Regions from separate parts of the Mycolicibacterium boenickei genome, predicted to be linked through region 1. Evidence: predicted binding sites of a transcription regulator. Region 1 holds the regulator's gene; the other holds the start of a gene.
What was found. The regulator HspR, encoded in region 1, represses chaperone genes until heat shock. The targets are predictions, from matches to a motif close to ANNTGAGTNNNNNNNACTCANNT.
Positions count from the first base shown of each region.

Region 2: the regulator HspR is predicted to act here: its motif matches at 1,812-1,834, upstream of lon (endopeptidase La).

Region 1 is NZ_AP022579.1:1,982,033-1,991,363, reverse strand. It holds gene G6N57_RS09250 (TetR/AcrR family transcriptional regulator) at 1-309, opposite strand, end outside; gene G6N57_RS09245 (ABC transporter permease) at 409-1,443, shown strand; gene G6N57_RS09240 (FAD-binding oxidoreductase) at 1,430-2,596, shown strand; gene G6N57_RS09235 (aldose 1-epimerase) at 2,615-3,523, shown strand; gene G6N57_RS09230 (heat shock protein transcriptional repressor HspR) at 3,520-3,894, opposite strand; gene dnaJ (molecular chaperone DnaJ) at 3,891-5,057, opposite strand; gene grpE (nucleotide exchange factor GrpE) at 5,095-5,736, opposite strand; gene dnaK (molecular chaperone DnaK) at 5,733-7,595, opposite strand; gene G6N57_RS09210 (Abi-alpha family protein) at 7,900-8,718, shown strand; gene G6N57_RS09205 (DUF445 domain-containing protein) at 8,723-9,331, shown strand, end outside.
Region 2 is NZ_AP022579.1:4,288,575-4,297,905, reverse strand. It holds gene G6N57_RS20360 (SDR family oxidoreductase) at 1-600, opposite strand, end outside; gene G6N57_RS20355 (NADP-dependent oxidoreductase) at 597-1,523, opposite strand; gene lon (endopeptidase La) at 1,846-4,170, shown strand; glycine riboswitch at 4,344-4,442, shown strand; gene cycA (D-serine/D-alanine/glycine transporter) at 4,598-6,064, shown strand; gene G6N57_RS20340 (nitroreductase/quinone reductase family protein) at 6,084-6,473, shown strand; gene G6N57_RS20335 (TfoX/Sxy family protein) at 6,475-6,807, shown strand; gene G6N57_RS20330 (hypothetical protein) at 6,878-7,102, shown strand; gene G6N57_RS20325 (oxygenase MpaB family protein) at 7,117-7,992, shown strand; gene G6N57_RS20320 (hypothetical protein) at 7,992-8,243, shown strand; gene G6N57_RS20315 (DUF998 domain-containing protein) at 8,211-8,909, opposite strand; gene G6N57_RS20310 (hypothetical protein) at 8,964-9,331, shown strand, end outside.

The sequences.
Region 1 (9,331 bases):
CCACATCTTCAGATAGACGCGGACCATGCGTTCGCCGATCCCCTCGGGCGGCCCTTCCAGCGCAGCCACGAGCACGTCCGGATCCAGGATCAGGCGCAGCGATTCCCGGAACAGGTCAGCCTTCGAGCCGAACAGATACAGCACCATCGACGCGTCGACGTGCGCGTCCGCAGCGATGGCCCGGAGCGTCGTCTTCTCGTACCCCTCGGCCGCAAAACGCGCCTTGGCGGCCGCCAGCACAGCGTCGCGGGACACCGGGTCACCCTGGCGTCGCCCGCGCCGGCTAGGTGTTTTACCTGGTGAAGCCATACACCGACACTATCATTTCAATGACTGTTGAAAACATTCGAACCGAGCGTTACCCTCACATCAACCGATTAATTCAACATTGGATGAAAAGAGGGAACGATGCTCTCGCCCCAGGCCACGACACCCGTCCACCACGCGGCACCCGAACACGAACCGCCGGCCGCCCTGCGCGCCGTGGGCGTAGTCGCCGTGCTGACCATCGCGATCGCGATCGTCGCCATCGCGTTCGCCCTGCCCGCCTCGCGTTCCAAGCCCAACGACATTCCGATCGGTGCCGCAGGACCCCAGGCCGCCACCAGCCAGGTGGCCGAGCGCCTGGAACAGCAGGCCCCGGGCGCCTTCGCGGTGACCTACTACCCCGGCGAGGCAGCCCTGCGTGAGGCGATCCTCAATCGAAACGTCTACGGCGGCATCGCTTTCGGACCAGAGGGCCCGACCTTGCTGACCGCCACCGGGGGCAGCCCCGCCGTCGCGCAACTGCTCACCCAGATCGGCACCGGCATCGCCGCGCACTCCGGCATGACCTTGCACACCGAAGACCTGGCCCCGCCGACCAGCCAGGATCCGCGCGGCACCGGCCTGGCCGCCTCCGCCCTGCCGATCACCCTGGCCGGGATCCTGCCCGCCGTCGCGCTCGTGCTGGTGTTGCGGCGTGAGGTGTGGACCCGGCTGGTCACCGCGATCGTGTTCTCCGCGGTGGCCGGGATCACCGTCGCGGCCCTGCTCCAGTACGTATTCGGTTCGATCGACTCGAACTTCTGGGGAGTGGCCGCCGGCCTGACATTGGGGATCGCCGCGGCCGGACTGACCGTTCTCGGACTGGGCTCACTCTTCGGCAAGGTGGGCCTCGGGCTGGGCGCCGCGCTGGCGCTGCTGCTGGGCAACCCGCTGTCGGGGTTGACGGCCGCGCCCGAGATGCTGCCCGCCGGCTGGGGCCAGCTCGGCCAATTGTTGCCACAGGGTGCCACCGCGACGCTGCTGCGATCCACCGCATACTTCGGCGGCGCGGGCGCGGACCTGGCGATCATCGTGCTCAGTTGCTGGGTGCTGGCCGGGCTGACGTTGGTGATCATCGCCGCTTTGCGGCGGCCGGGAAGTTCCGCGCCTATGATGCGACGTCGTGGGACTCGATGACCGTCAAGCACTGGAGACGCTCCAGAACGCTGTCGACCCCAAGCAGGGCTCCGCGACGCTGATCCGCGATTTCTACACCCAGTGGTTCGCCACCGACCTCTCGGCCCGCGATCTGTTCCCTCCCGACATGGACAGCCAGCGCGACGTCTTCGCCCGAGCCCTCACCTGGCTGTTCGGTGAGCTGATCGCGCAGCGCGCCGAGGAGCCGGTGGCGTTCCTGGCTCAGCTCGGGCGCGACCACCGCAAATACGGTGTGACGCAGAGCCATTACGACTCCATGCAGGAGGCGCTGTACAACGCGCTGCATCGCCATCTCGAGCCCGAATGGGATGACCGGCTGGCCGAGGCCACCCGCGATGCCGTGGCACTGATCATCGGGGTGATGCGCGGAGCGGCCGACGCCGAGGACTCCCCCGCCTACTGCGACGGCACAGTGATCGAGCACCACCGGGTCACCCGCGACGTCTCGGTGATCCGGCTGCAGCTCGACCAGGCGCTGTTCTACCACCCCGGCCAGTACGTGACCGTCCAGGTACCGCAGTGGCCGCGCCGGTGGCGGTACCTGAGCCCGGCGGTCCCCTCCGACCGGTCCGGGGGCATCGAGTTCCACATCCGATCTGTGCCCGGTGGCATGGTGAGCACCGCGATCGTCGCCGAGACCAAGATCGGGGACCGCTGGCGCATGTCCAGCCCGCACGGCGGGTTGCATGTCGACCGCGACGGCGAAGATGTGCTGATGGTCGCGGGCAGCACCGGCTTGGCGCCGCTGCGCAACATCATCATGGACATGACGTTGCACGGCGAGAATCCGCGCGTGCACCTGTTCTTCGGTGGCCGCTATCCGTGCGATCTGTACGACCTGAAAACGCTGTGGCACATCGCTTCGACGAATCCGTGGCTGTCGGTGACGCCGGTGTCGGAGTACAGCACGGACCCGCCTTGGGCCGGCCAGTATCCGAGCGTCCAGCCGCCGCGCGGCCTGCATGTACGCCAGACCGGCACCCTGGCCGAGGTGGTGACCAGGTACGGCAACTGGGGCGATCGGCAAATCCTCATCTGCGGCGGCCCGGACATGGTCACTGCCACCAAAGCCGCCCTGGTCGAGCGGGGGGCTCCGGCCGAGCGCATCCAGCACGACCCGCTGACGCGCTGAGGATGCCAGACTGGCGCCATGACCGCGGTTCAACCAGTCACCCTGCATGACCCGTCGTCGTCGCTGACGGCGACGTATGTCCCGGCGGCGGGCATGATCTGCACCTCGCTGGCCGACAAGAACACCGGCGTCGAATACCTGGGTCAGCGGCGCGGGTTGCAGGCCTACCTCACCGACGGCAAGACGATGGGCATCCCGATCCTCTACCCGTGGGCGAACCGATTGAGCGCCAATGAATATCGGGGCGACGGCATCACAGTGCGCGTGACACCCGGGGTCAACGGCGTGCGCGCCGACGCGCATGGAGCACCGATGCACGGCGTGCTGGCCGCCAGCCCGGACTGGCAGGTGGTCGAACAAACCGACAACACGCTGACCGCTTCACTGGACTGGGGCGCCCACCCCGACCTGTTGGCGACGTTCCCGTTCCCCCACCGCCTCACTATGGCGGTGGCGCTGGCCGGCTGTGCCCTCACCGTGTCCACGACCGTGGCGCCGACCGCCGACCGGTCGGTGCCGCTGTGCTACGGCTACCACCCGTACGTGACGATTCCTGGTGTGCCCCGGGAAGATTGGCAGTTGCAGACCCCGGTCATGCGGCACCTACTCGTCGACGACCGAGGATTGCCCACGGGCGAATCCCTGGAGTGGCCGGGCGGGGCCAGGCGGCTGGGCGCGACCGAACTCGACGACGGATTCGATGGCGTCGCCCCGGGTGCGGTGTTCACCCTGTCCGGTGGCGGCCACCGGGTCGATGTCAGCTTCGACGAGGGTTACACCGCCGCACAACTTTTCGCTCCGGGCAACGATGCGGTGGTGGGTATCGAGCCCATGGCCGCACCGACCGACGCGCTGCGCCGGGGAGATTACAGAATGGCCGCCCCCGGAAGTCCGGAGACGGCCACCTTTTCGATCAGAGTGGGCTAACGCGCACCTCGGCGCGGTTGCCACAGGACCACTGCTTTGGACGCCACCGAGACGTCGCGGCGCTGATCGCTGAGTTGTTCCACCTGCTGGGTCAACTCGGAAACCCGAGTGCGCAGCGCATCGACCTGATTGGTCAGTTCGATGATGCGCTTGATCCCGGCCAGATTGACGCCCTCGTCCTGCGACAGCCGCTGCACCTCACGGAGCAGATCGACGTCACGCTCGGAGTAGCGACGCCCGCCGCCGGAACTGCGCTGCGGGCTGACCAATCCGAGCCGGTCGTATGTGCGCAGAGTCTGCGCGTGCATGCCGGCCAGCTCGGCGGCCACCGAGATCAAGAACGTGCGTGCTTCCTCTTTCCGCTGGCTCATATGTTGCCTGCCCATCCGGCCCGCGGATCGAAACCGCTGGCCCGTTCGGCTTTCGCATAAGCCTCCAGCGCCTCTGCCGCTTCACCTTCCAGGTTGGGCGGCACCGCGACCTTCACCGTGACCAGCAGGTCACCGTGGCCGCCTGAGCGTTTGGGCACCCCGCGTCCGCGCACCCGCAGGATCCGGCCGTCGGACGTGCCCTTGGGCACCCGCACTCCGACCTTGCCATCCAGCGTGGGAACGGAAAGCGTTGTCCCCAATGCCAACTCGTGGAAGCTGACCGGAACGCTGACAGTCAGGTCGTCGCCGTCCCGCCCGAACACCTTGTCCGGACGCACGTGCACGGTGACGTAGAGGTCGCCCGACGGCGCACCGCGCAGCCCGGCTTCACCCTGGCCGGCCAGCCGGATGCGCTGACCGTCCTCGACGCCCGGTGGAATCCGCACGTTGATCGTGCGGGTCCGGGTCGTGACGCCCGTGCCCTGACATTCGGCGCAGGGGTGCTCGATGATCGAGCCGCTGCCCCGGCATTCGGTGCAGGGTTCGGAGAATCCGAACGCCCCCTGGTTGCGGTTGACCACGCCCGAGCCGTTGCAGTTCGGGCATACCTTGGGGCTGGTGCCCGGCCGCGCACCACTGCCATGACAGTTGGTGCACGGAGCCGGGCTGGTCAGCCGCAGCGGCATGGCCACGCCCTTGGTGGCTTCCAGGAAGGACAGTTCGGTTTCGGTTTCCAGGTCGTTGCCCCGGCGCGGCCGACTCGGCCGCGGTTGCGCACCGCGCCCGAACAACCCACCGAAGAGGTCACCGATGTTGGCGCCGCCGCTCTGACCGGCCGCGTCGAACAGGTCTCCGAGGTTGAATTCGGCTCCGTCGGAACCGAACCCGCCACTGAAGTTTCCGCCCGTGTTGAACCGACGCCCACCCCCGGCGAACAGCCGGCGGGTCTCGTCATACTCCTTGCGCTTCGCGGGGTCCGACAAAACACTGTTCGCCTCGGAAACCGCCTTGAACCGCTCGGCCGCTCCCGAATCGGGATTGCGGTCCGGATGCAGTTCGGAGGCCAGTTTCCGGTAGGCCTTCTTGATCTCGTCGGCGCTGGCGTCAGAGGAGACGCCGAGTTCTTTATAGAAGTCCTTCTCGACCCACTCGCGTTGGGCCATGCGCCACCTCCTTACCTCTTCTCTCTAGTTGGATTGTCTAATTGTCTGATTCTGCGGCCTGACCGCCGGTGGCGTCAGCGTTATTCGCTGTCCCCGCCGGGGAATCCGCACCTGCGTCGGACTCGGGCACCGTGTCGACCACGCCGACGAGGGCGTGCCTGACCACCTGGTCACCGATCTTGTAGCCCCGGCGCATCACGGTCCCGACAACGGGATGGGTGCCTTCGCCCTCATGCTGCACAGCCTCGTGCAGCGACGGGTCGAACTCGTCACCCTCCACGCCGAATCCGGAAAGACCTTGACCTTCAAGGGCACTGACGAGCTTGTCAGCAACCGACTTGAGCGGTCCGGATTCCAGGTCACCATGGCTGCGGGCCCGGTCGAGGTCGTCGAGCACACCCAGCAACTGGGTGATGACGGCAGCCTTGGCCCGGTCGGCGGTGACCTGCTGATCGCGCAGTGCCCGCTTGCGGTAATTGTCGTATTCGGCCTTCACGCGTTGCAGCGTGGCCTTGAGCTCGGCAACCTCGTCGCTCTCGCTCGCCGGCGCACCGGCATCGGAGGCGGCGGACGCCGGCCCACCAGGGGCCGGCGCCTGCTCACGAACCTCACCGGTGTCGGGATCGATGCGCCGTTTGTCGGTGATGGTCACCGGCTCGTGCGAATCGTTCTCGCTCACTTGGTCTCCTGATCGTCGTCGACAACCTCGGCGTCCACCACGTTGTCATCCGCGCTGGACGAGCCCGCGGCTCCGTCCGGTCCACCGGCGGCCTGCTCGGCCTGGGTGGCCTCGTAGATCGCCTGGCCCAGACCCTGGGACTCGACACCGAGCTTCTCCATCGCCGTCTTGATCGCGGAGATGTCGCTGCCTTCCAGCGCGGTCTTGGCCTCGGCGATGGCACCGTCGACCTTGGCCAGCGTCTCTTCGGGGACCTTCGAGCCGCCCTCGGCCTCACGCTGCTCCTTGACGAACTTCTCCGTCTGGTAGACCAGCGACTCGGCCTGGTTGCGGACGTCGGCCTCCTCGCGACGCTTCTTGTCCTCTTCGGCGTGCGCCTCGGCGTCCTTGATCATCCGGTCGATCTCTTCCTTGGACAGGCCGGAGCCTTCCTGGATCTTGATCGTGTTTTCCTTGCCGGTGCCCTTGTCCTTGGCGGTGACGTGCACGATGCCGTTGGCGTCGATGTCGAAGGTGACCTCGATCTGCGGCACGCCGCGGGGGGCCGGCGGGATGCCGGTCAGCTCGAACGAACCGAGCAGCTTGTTGTGCGCGGCGATTTCGCGCTCACCCTGGAAGACCTGGATCTGCACCGACGGCTGGTTGTCGTCAGCGGTGGTGAAGGTCTCCGACCGCTTGGTCGGGATGGTGGTGTTGCGCTCGATCAGCTTGGTCATCACGCCACCCTTGGTCTCGATACCGAGGGACAGCGGGGTGACGTCAAGCAGCAGAACGTCTTTCACCTCGCCCTTGAGCACGCCGGCCTGCAGCGCGGCACCCACGGCGACGACCTCGTCCGGGTTGACGCCCTTGTTGGGCTCCTTGCCACCGGTCAGTTCCTTGACCAGATCGGTGACGGCGGGCATGCGGGTCGAACCACCGACGAGCACCACGTGGTCGATCTCGGAGACCGAGATACCGGCGTCCTTGATCACCGACTGGAACGGCTGACGGGTGCGGTCCAGCAGATCCTGCGTGATCTTCTGGAACTCGGCGCGGGTCAGCTGCTCGTCGAGGAACAGCGGGTTCTTGTCGGCGTCAACGGTGATGTAGGGCAGGTTGATCGAGGTGCTCTGCGAGGAGCTCAGTTCGATCTTGGCCTTCTCGGCGGCTTCACGCAGCCGCTGCATGGCCATCTTGTCCTTGGTCAGGTCGATGCCACTGGTGGCCTTGAACTTGTCGACCAGCCAGTCGACGATCCGGTCGTCCCAGTCGTCGCCACCGAGGTGGTTGTCACCGGAGGTGGCACGCACCTCGACGACACCGTCGCCGATCTCCAGCAGCGAGACGTCGAACGTGCCGCCGCCGAGGTCGAAGACCAGGATGGTCTGTTCCTTGCTGCCCTTGTCGAGCCCGTAGGCCAGGGCGGCCGCGGTGGGCTCGTTGACGATGCGCAGAACGTTGAGGCCGGCGATCTGGCCGGCTTCCTTGGTGGCCTGACGCTGAGCGTCGTTGAAGTACGCGGGCACCGTGATGACGGCGTCGGTGATGTCCTCACCGAGGTAGGCCTCGGCGTCGCGCTTCAGCTTCTGCAGCACACGGGCGCTGATCTCCTGCGCGGTGTAGTTCTTGCCGTCGATCTCGACGGTCCAGTCGCTGCCCATGTGGCGCTTGACCGAACGGATGGTCCGGTCGACGTTGGTCACGGCCTGGTTCTTGGCGGGCTGGCCGACCAGCACCTCGCCGTTGCGCGCGAACGCGACGACCGACGGGGTGGTCCGGGAGCCCTCGGAGTTCGCGACGACAACGGGGTCGCCACCCTCCAGAACCGCGACGCATGAGTTGGTGGTCCCGAGGTCGATACCGACCGCACGAGCCATGGTTGCCTCCTGATAGAGATATAGGGGTCTGAGCGGGCTGCGCTCAAGCTTGCTCCGGGCGACCATAGCTTGTCAACCCAAACTTGAGTCACTGTCACTCAACTTGCTGTCGATGTGGTCAACGGGGGGTTCCGCGGTTTTGTTCCCGAACTCCATGAGTTTTTCTCGGCGGGTTTTCCGGCAGACCCGGAGCCGACGTCGCCGCTGGACTCGGCCCCGCCGCGACCGGGTACCGTGCCCCATAATCAGATGCCCGGTCGGCTCGACCGCGCGCTAGCAGCCACTCGAGGGGGATCGACCGGCGATGGCAGACGAGATAACGACGACCGGGCAGAACGTGCCCGCGGACAAGCCTGCCAAGCGCGGCTACCAGCGGCGGGCGTTCAAATTCGACACCCCGATCGGCGAGATCGCCTTCGCCATCCGCACCCCGCGCAACCAACGCCCGCTGGTGCCGAAGCGGTTCGATCCGTTCGGCCTCACCGACCGCGCGGTGGACGCCGCGAAGACCAGCATGAAGCTGGCCGCCTGGGGCGAAGAGCAGCTGGCCACCCTGGTGAAGAACCGGCTGGAGGCCATCGAATCGGCGCCGCGGCCCGCCCCGACGGCCGCGCCGGAGGAGCCGACGGCCGAATCGCTGAACAGCAAGATGGACCGGCTGCTGGACCGCGCCCTGGACCAGAGCACGGCAGGCAGCCAGGTCGAGCTCTATCACCGCCTGCTCGACCAGCTGGTCGCCGACGAGGCCCGGATCATCGGCGCGCTGTCGGAGGGTGCGGCTTCGCCGTTGGTCAACGTCTACACCTGGACGCGGGCCCGGACTCCGGGGCAGGCCGTGCTGGAGAACGCCTGCCTGATCGGTCGCACCGCCAATGTGGCGCTGCCGACGATGGTCCCGCAGTACGTCGGCCACCTGCTGTCGCTGGGTCTGGTCGAGACCGGGCCCGAGGACCCGTCGCAGAAGGCCGAGTACGAGGTACTCATGGCCGAGCCCATGGTGCTGCGGGCGATCAAGAGCGCCTCCCGTGGGCCGCTGACGGCCCGGGTGGACAAGCTGACGCTGACGCTGTCCGGGCTGGGGCGTGGCCTGTGGGAAGCCGCGGTGCTACGGGACGGTTCGTAGCCGCATGACCGGCAGCGAGACAATTCTCGCGATCCAGACCTGGCAGGAGATCAAGGCAGATTTCAGCGTCAACTGGCTGATCTATCTGTCCATGCCCTTCGTCGCTGCCTTCGTCGGGTGGAGCACCAAGATCGTCGCGCTCGAGATGCTGTACCGGCCGATGGAGTTCAAGGGCATCGGCCTGTTCGGTTGGCAGGGCATCGTGCCCCGCCGCGCGGGCAAGGTGGGATCGAAGACCATCGAGCTGCTCACGCAGAATCTGCTGAAGCCGGAGGAGCTGCTGGAGAAGGTCGACGCCAAGGAGGCCGTCGATGCGTTGCGTGAGCCGCTGACCCAGGCGGTCGACGACATCTCCCGCGACATCGCCGAGCAGATCCGCCCCGGGCTGTGGGATTCGCTGCCCGACGCCGCGCGCAAGGCGATCATGGCGCGTATCCACGACCAGACGCCGAAGGTCGTGGAGAAGATGCTCAACGAGATGCGGTCGGACCTCAACCGGTTCGTCGACATCCAGTACCTGGCCGTCACGACGCTGGTCCGCAACAAGGACAAGCTCAACAAGCTGATGCGCGGGCTGGGCGACAACGCGATGGCCTTCGTCCGCCGCAGCGGC
Region 2 (9,331 bases), 2.3 Mb from region 1:
ATCGTCGATCGAACTGTCAAGCTCGGTACGGACAAACCCCGGTGAGATCGACGTGGTACGGATGACTCCGTCGGTGGATTCCTGTCGCAGTGCCTCCATGACAGTCCGCACCGCGTTCTTGGTGCCCGCGTACACGCCCATGTCCGGCACGATCTTCAGCCCGGCCGTCGACACCGTGGTGACGAAATGTCCGTGCCCTTGGCGCCGGAACACAGGTGCGGCCGCCGCGATTCCGTGCAACACGCCGCGCAGGTTGACGTCGATCATCGCCGACCACCCGGCGACGTCGCCGTCGGACAGCCGGCCGATCTTGCTGATGCCCGCATTGCTCACGAGAACGTCCAATCGACCGAACCGGTCTGTCGCTCCGGCGACCAGCGCGTCGAGATCGGCGGGCCGGGTGACGTCGACGGCCAGTGTGACCACGCCCGCTCCTCCGGCCACGAGCTCGGCCGCGATCTGGTCCAGGCGCTCCACCCGCCGGGCGCCGAGCACCAGCTTGGCGCCTCGCGCTGCCAGCAGACGCGCCGTCGCCTCGCCGATCCCGCTGCTCGCTCCGGTAATCGCGACGACTGCTCCGGCGATCGGGTCACCGGTCACGGCCGCAGCACCAATTTCCCTCTGGTATGGCGCTTTTCCAGCTCGCTGTAAGCCGCCCGGACGTCATCGAGGGCAAACACCCCGGCGATCGGAACCTCGAGTTCACCGGCGGCGGCGAGGTCTGCCAATTCGGCGATGATCGCGATGTCGGCCCCCTCGGCATTGCCGGCACTCTGGACGCCGTACTGCTCGATGGCACCGAAATCGATGATGGTGTCGACTCGTTGGGGATCGATACCGAGCTCCTCGACGGCAAGCTGCACGTAGCCGCCGCCGAAGAAATCGAGGAACGCGTCGATGCGACCCGACGGGGCGGCGGCACGGAGCCGCGCGGCCAGGTCGTCGCCGTAGTTGACCGGGACGACGCCGTGCGCCGCCAGCCACCCGTCGTTGGCGGACCCCGCGATGCCGAGGACGGTCGCGCCGGCGCGCTTGGCGAGCTGCACCGCGATGGTGCCGACACCACCGGCGGCGCCGGCGACCGCGACGGTATCGCCGGGTTGCAGCCGCACGGCGCGGACCGCGGCGTAAGCAGTGGCGCCCGCGACATACAGGGACCCGGCCACCTCCCACGACAGGTCAGCCGGCTTGGGCGCTAACTGGGTGGCGGGCACCGTCACGTACTCGGCGTGGCTGGCGCGCCCGTCGGAGAATCCGAGCACCTCGTCGCCCACTGCGAACTCGGTCACACCCGGTCCGAGCTCGGCCACCACACCCGCGAGATCACTGCCCTGTCCCGACGGAAAGATGGCGGGGAACCGGTCGTGGAGCGCACCACGACGGATCATCGCCTCGCCCGGGTTGATGCCCGCGGCCCGAACCTGCACGAGTACCTCGCCTGCCGCCGGAACCGGCCGCGGCACATCACGCACCTGCAGCACGTCGATTCCGCCGTACTCGTCGAATTGCACTGCTCTGCTCACGATCCTTCTCCTTACGTCTGCATGTCCTACGACGGCGCCGGCCCGCAAAACATTCCAACGGCGAGGACCCGGACCGTCGCCTCCCGACCCGCCCTGACAAGGCAGCCGTGATGTTGAGGAGCCTGCTGGTCGGTGATCACGGCAGGCATTGCGGACTAAACCGAGGATTCCGGTCAATATGTGGCTGAAATCCTCGGTTCAGTGCTCGACGGAGGCGTTCCTCAGCGTCCGTTCACTCACGGCGAACCCGGGCGCGGCAATGCCGGGGAACAAACCCGACGCCGCCAAGGTTGAGCGCATCAGACTGAACTTTGGAGGTTTGATGCCTGAACAAATCGCAGTGCCCATTCTGTTCTTGAGCGAACCGATCGTCCTGCCCGGAATGGTGCTGCCGATCGAACTCGACGACGCCGCCCGCGCAGCGGTCGACGCCGCCCAGGCCAGCGAATCCGGAAAACTCCTGATCGCTCCGCGCCTGGACGACCGCTACCCCACCCATGGCGTGATCGCGTCGATCGTGCAGGTCGGCCGCATGCCCGGTGGCGCGGAAGCCGCCGTCGTCCGCGGCGAACGCCGCGCCCACATCGGCTCCGGCACCACCGGACCCGGCACCGCGCTGTGGGTCGAGGTGGAAGAAGCCGCCGAGGCTGAAACCCCGACCGACGAGACCAAGGCACTGGCTGCCGAATACAAGAAGCTGCTGCTGGCCATCCTGCAGCGGCGTGAAGCCTGGCAGATCGTGGACGTGATCAACAAGATCAACGACCCGTCCGCGCTCACCGACACTGCCGGGTACGCGTCGTACCTGACCGATGTGCAACGGCGCGAACTGCTGGAGACCGCGGACGTGGATCGCCGTCTCCGGCTGCTGATCGACTGGACCGGCGAGCACCTGGCCGAGGTCGAGGTGAACGACAAGATCGCCGAGGACGTCCGGTCCGGCATGGACAAGCAGCAGAAGGAATTCCTGCTGCGCCAGCAGCTGGCCGCCATCCGCAAGGAACTGGGCGAAGGCGAGCCTGAGGGGTCTGAGGATTACCGGGCCCGGGTCGAGGCCGCCGATCTTCCGGACAAGGTCCGCGAGGCCGCGTTGCGTGAGGTCGGCAAGCTGGAACGCTCCAGCGAGCAGAGCCCCGAGGGCGGCTGGATCCGCACCTGGCTGGACACCGTGCTCGACCTGCCGTGGAACGAGCGCACCGAGGACTCGACCGATCTCAAGGGGGCCCGCGAGATTCTGGACGCCGACCACCACGGTCTGGACGACGTCAAGGACCGCATCGTCGAATACCTGGCCGTTCGGGCCCGTCGGGCCCAGCGCGGGATGGCCGTCGTCGGCGGCCGCGGTTCGGGTGCGGTGATGGTGCTGGCCGGTCCGCCCGGGGTCGGCAAGACCTCGCTCGGCGAGTCCGTCGCCCGCGCTCTGGGCCGCAAGTTCGTGCGCGTCGCCCTGGGCGGCGTGCGGGACGAGGCCGAGATCCGTGGCCACCGGCGCACCTACGTCGGCGCGCTGCCGGGCCGCATCGTGCGGGCCATCGGCGAGGCGGGTTCGATGAATCCCGTTGTGCTGCTGGACGAGATCGACAAGGTGGGCTCGGACTACCGGGGCGACCCGTCGGCGGCGCTGCTGGAGGTGCTGGACCCGGCGCAGAACCACACGTTCCGCGACCACTACCTGGACCTGGATCTGGACCTGTCCGATGTGGTGTTCCTGGCGACGGCCAACGTCATCGAGAACATCCCGTCCGCCCTGCTGGACCGGATGGAGCTGGTGCAGATCGACGGCTACACCGAGGACGACAAGGTCGCGATCGCGCGGGACTACCTGCTGCCGAGGCAGACCGAACGCGCGGCCCTGACCGATGCCGAGGTGAGCGTGACCGATGCGGCGCTGCGCAAGATCGCCGCGGACTACACGCGCGAGCCGGGCGTCCGGCAGTTCGAGCGGTTGCTGGCCAAGGCGCTGCGCAAGGTGACCACGAAACTGGACTCCACCGACGCCCCGATCATGATCGACGAGCCGGATCTCGTTGAGTACCTGGGCCGTCCGCGGTTCACGCCGGAATCCGACGAACGGACCGCGGTGCCGGGTGTGGCGACCGGCCTGGCCGTGACCGGCCTGGGCGGCGACGTGCTCTACATCGAGGCCAACTCGAACGAGGGCGAGCCGGGGTTGAAGCTGACCGGTCAGCTGGGCGACGTCATGAAGGAGTCGGCACAGATCGCGCTGTCCTACGTGCGGGCCCACGCGTCGGAATTGGGTGTGGATGCCAAGGCACTGGACCGCCAGATCCACGTGCACGTGCCCGCGGGCGCGGTGCCCAAGGACGGTCCGTCGGCCGGCGTCACGATGGTGACGGCACTGGTATCGATGGCAACCGGGCGGCAGGTGCGCGGCGATGTCGGCATGACCGGTGAGGTCACGCTGAACGGCCGGGTGCTGCCGATCGGCGGTGTCAAGCAGAAGCTGCTCGCGGCGCAGCGGGCCGGGCTGAAGACGGTCTTCATCCCACAGCGCAACGAGCCCGATCTGGACGAGGTGCCCGCTGAGGTGCTGGCGGTGCTCGACGTTCGGCCGATGACCGACGTTGCCGACATCATCGCCCAGGCTCTGGAGCCGGCGGAGGAGTTGGCGACCGCCGCCGCGTAAGGAGGTCCACCGCGCGAGCGACCGTGAATGTATGCAGGTGACGGCGGGTCACCGGACAGACACGGTCGCTCGGCGTGTGGCGCCGACCATGGGGGTGCGCAATCCGCACTCGGCTGCTAACGTGACGCGCGGCACACTCCGGGTTCGGGGTGGCTCACAACTTAAGACGCCGTTGAGTCGCGGCGGGAGAGTCCCGCCCCATCCAGCCGGCGGGCGCCGCAGGAGCAAATCCTCCCCAGGAATCTCTCAGGCCCCGGTATCGCCGCGACTAGGCACCTCTGGAAAGCAGTCGGCCAGGACCGGCTCACCGAAGGGGCAGGTGAAGCGCCGACAGGCGGTTCGTGAAAACTCTCAGGTTCAAAGCGACAGAGCGGGGAGGCGCCCGCATTCCGCGCTCCCCATGGGGCCTGAGATCCTTGAGGTTGTTATGACCCGATCCAGTGATCTGTCCGCTGATTCAGCGGAATCGCCCGCATCGTCCGGGCAGCCACAGCACCTCTCCCGCCAGCTGTCCAACCGGCACATCCAGCTGATCGCGATCGGCGGCGCGATCGGAACCGGCCTGTTCATGGGGTCCGGCAAGACGATCTCGCTGGCCGGCCCGTCGGTGCTGTTCGTCTACATGATCATCGGCTTCATGCTGTTCTTCGTGATGCGGGCGATGGGCGAATTGCTCCTGTCCAACCTGCATTACAAGTCCTTCGCCGATTTCGCGGCCGACCTGCTCGGCCCGTGGGCGGGGTTCTTCACCGGCTGGACGTACTGGTTCTGCTGGATCGTCACGGGCGTCGCCGACGTCGTGGTGATCGCCGGGTATGTGGCCTTCTGGTGGCCCGACCTGCCGCTGTGGATCCCGGCCCTGGCCACGGTCGTGGTACTGATCGGACTGAACCTGCCGACCGTGCGGGCCTTCGGTGAAACCGAGTTCTGGTTCGCCCTGATCAAGATCATCGCCATCGTGACGCTGATCGTCGTCGGCCTCGTGATGATCTTCACCAGTTTCAAGGCACCGACCGGCGCCGAGGCCGCCTTCGCGAACCTGTGGAACGACGGCGGCTTCTTCCCCACCGGCCCAATGGGATTCGTGGCCGGCTTCCAGATCGCCACCTTCGCGTTCGTCGGCATCGAACTGGTGGGCACCACCGCGGCCGAGGCCAAGGACCCCGAGCGCAACCTGCCCAGGGCCATCAACTCGATCCCCGTGCGCGTCATGCTCTTCTATGTTGCAGCACTGACAGTGATCATCGCGGTCACGCCGTGGCGCGAGATCGACCCGAACCTCAGCCCGTTCGTGGCCATGTTCAGCCTCGCGGGCCTGGGAATCGCCGCATCGGTGGTCAACTTCGTGGTGCTGACCTCGGCGACGTCGTCGGCCAACTCCGGAATCTATTCGACCTCCCGGATGGTCTACGGCCTGGCCACCGAAGGCGACGCGCCGAGCCTGTTCGGCAAGCTCACCTCACGGCGGGTGCCCGCCAACGCATTGTTCCTGTCCGGGGTGTTCCTGCTGTCGGGTGTGGTCATGGTCGCCGCAGGCGACTCGATCGTCGCGGCCTTCACCCTGGTCACCACGATCTCGTCGCTGTGCTTCATCTTCGTCTGGACCATCATCCTGATCAGCTACCTGGTGTACCGGAAGCGCAGGCCGGAACTGCACGAGGCATCGAAGTTCAAGATGCCCGGCGGTGTCGTGATGTGCTACATCGTGCTGGCCTTCTTCGCCTTCCTGCTGTGGGCGTTCACCCAGAAGGAAGACACCCTGCAGGCCGAACTGGTGACGCCGGTGTGGTTCCTGGTGCTCGGCATCGCCTGGCTGGTGCTGCGACGTCGGCCGCGGCACCTCGACCGGGAAGCCGCCTTCCGCGCCGAACTCGAGTCCACTGATTCCGACTGACGCTCGGTAGGGTGGCGCCATGGTGGATCTTCGCGATCTGAAGCGACGCATCGTCCATGGCGCCCAACGCCGCATCGTCAACCCGGTCGGGCGCCAACTGCCCGTCACCATGCTGGAGACCGTCGGCCGCAAATCCGGTGAGCCACGGCATACCGCCGTCGGCGGCCGGGTGGTCGGCAACCAGTTCTGGATGGTCTCCGAGCACGGCGACCGATCCCACTACGTGCTCAACATCAAGTCCAATCCCGCTGTGCGGCTGCGTATCAACGGGCAGTGGCGGACCGGTACGGCGCACCTGCTGCCCGACGACGACCCGGTCGCGCGGCTCAAAGAACTGCCTGCGCTCAACAGCGCGGTGGTCCGGGCCGTAGGCAGTGACCTGCTCACCCTCCGCATCGACCTCGACTGACATGGCCTTCGATCCCGACCTGGCCAACCGCATCCGCGAGCTGACGGCCTCCGAAAGGGGCCTCGACGAGAAGCGCATGTTCGGCGGGCTGGCGTTCCTGATCAACGGCAACATGGCCGTGGCAGCGACTCGCGAGGGCGGCCTGATGGTCCGGGTCTCGCGTGACGACGGCGAGAAGCTGGTGCAGCGCGACCACGTCGAGCCGATGGTGATGGGCGGCCGCGAGATGCGGGGCTGGCTGCGGATCACCGGCCCCGGCATCAAGACCAAGCACCAGCTCCAGTCCTGGGTCGAGCGCGGCATCGCTTACGCCAAGGGGCTTCCGCCCAAGTGATTTCCGGGGCGGCCAACCAGAATCGCCATTAACATAGAGCGCGCCTGACAACGACGGGGGCGCACTTCACATGTTGACCGCAGTACGCAAGATTCTCGGCTTCCAGATGACCATCGCCGAGTGGATCGGCACCGCCATCATCCTCGCGGTTCCCTATCTGCTCATCGGCCTGATCTGGTCGCTCACCCACACCGGCCACCTGGCCGGCATGCACGGCGCCGATGCCACCGTGTCCTTCCTCGGCTCGATCGTCTCCTGGCCGGTCCTGCTTTTCACCAACGTGTGCATGAGCTGACGAGGAGCCGACGAATGCCTTCCGGCAACACCGCCGCGGCCAACCGCATCGAGATCTCCCACCGCACCGCACGCTGGTCCGACGACGACGTGACCATCGCCGATGCGATGGATCTGTGGGGCTTCGCCGCCGGCGCGGCCAACGTGATCATGCAGCTGTCCTCACCGGGCGTCGGCTACGGAGTCGTCGAGAGCACCGTGGACTCCGGCAACCTGCTCAAACACCCGTGGAAGCGGGCCCGCACCACCCTGAGCTACCTGGCGGTGGCCGTCCTCGGAAAGCCCGAGGACCGCGCGGCGTTCCGCGACGCCGTCGACACCGCCCACCGGCAGGTCCGGTCCGGTCCGGCAAGTCCCGTGCAGTACAACGCCTTCGACCGCGACCTGCAGCTGTGGGTGGCGGCCTGTCTGTTCGTCGGGCTGGAGGATGTCTACCAGCTGTTGCGGGGTGAGATGACCGACGCCCAGGCCGAGCAGTTCTATCAATCCGCCGCCACGCTCGGCACCACCCTGCAGGTCAGCCAGGAACAGTGGCCCGCGACGCGGGCCGATTTCGACACGTACTGGGACACCGCGTGCGGACGGGTTCAGATGGACGACGTCGTCAGGAAGTATCTGCACGATCTGGTGGACCTGCGGATGATCAACCCGCTGCTCCGTATCCCGTTCCGGCCGCTGTTGAAGTTCCTCACGGCAGGTTTCCTGGCACCGGTGTTCCGCGATGCCGTCGGCTTCGGCTGGGGCCGCGGCCGGCAGCGGCTGTTCGAATGGCTGTTCCTGGCGGTGGCATTCGGCAACCGCTTCCTGCCGGTGTTCATCCGTCAGGGTGGCAGTTACCTGCTGCTGGCCGACGTCCGCCGGCGGGTGGCTGCCGACAAGGCGCTGATCTGATGGACCGGATCCGCCGTACCTTGAGTTACAAGCTCAGCGTCGAGCAGCTGCTCGAGACACTCATGTGGTTGTCCTTGCCCTACCTCGTGATCGGCCTGGTGTGGACGTTCTTCCACCCCGAGCAGGTGCAGCTCATCGAGTCGGGCCTGCTGACCAAATTCCCGGCCGGTGCCGATCTGGTGGCCTTCGGGCAGGTGACACTGCTGTGGCCGGTGCTGCTACTGGGTGCCGACGTGTGCGTCGCGATGTGAGCGCAGCAACCGCGCGGCCACGGCAACGATGAACAGCCACAGCGCCGCCCCGCTGATCCACGTCGGCACATAGTTGAACGTCTCGCTCTGTGCACCCGCGTTGAGACCCATATACGCACCCACCGACACCACCGCGACCCCGGTCACGGCCGACACCGCCGCCCAGACCCGATCCCCCATGCGAGCGAAAAACCTTGTCAGCGCGAAACATCCGATAGTTGCGGCCAGGAACCCGAGGCCGCCGGCCGCACCGTGGACCTTGGCCGAGGCGCTCAATCCGTCGACCCCGGGATAGCCCTGCGGTGCACCCGGCGGGAACCCGAACCCGGGGTCGGTCGGGTTGAGCCCCACCACCACACCGGCCAGCAGCCCGTACAGCGCGACACAGATCGCCGCGACCCGCCCGGACCACACGTCCGGGGCCACACGCCAGATCCCCGCCCCGAAGGCGGTCAACAGCAGCCCGCAGACCACGAAGTTCACCGTCTGGATCCAGCCCCAATCACCAAGGACCAGCATCGAATTGGCATGCCGGGTCAGATCGAAACCGGGACGGACCAACGCCAGGGTGAGCGACACCGCCGTGATCAACGATCCGCCCACCACACCCGCGGTGAGCAACGCGGTGGTGAGCCGGGCCGCTGCGGGACGCGCTTCAGGTGTCACGGAAACTCGACGCTACCGTCCGGGCGGCACGTCGATTGACTAGGGTCTTGCGTCGTGAAGGCTTGCCTCGTCCGCTGTGCGATCTTTGGAGCCGCCGCTGCGGCATTGACCGGATGTGCGTCCGGAACCGTCGTCAACACCGACGATGCCGCCTCACCGCCGCCCGCGAGCACCACCCCGACACCTCCGACATTCGGCACCGCCCACCTGGTCAACGCGGCCGACTACATGCTGGACGTCAACGGGCACAAGGGCTACTACTTCAGCACGCCGAGCGGCCGGTGGCAGTGCGCGATACTGCCCAGGGATCGCGCGGGCTGCCAGGCCGCAGGCGGCGTATCGGCGATGGCGGTCACCGGGGCCCCGACCGAGGTGCCCGACCCGACCGGCGGGACAGCGACACCGAATTCCCTTGTCCTCGA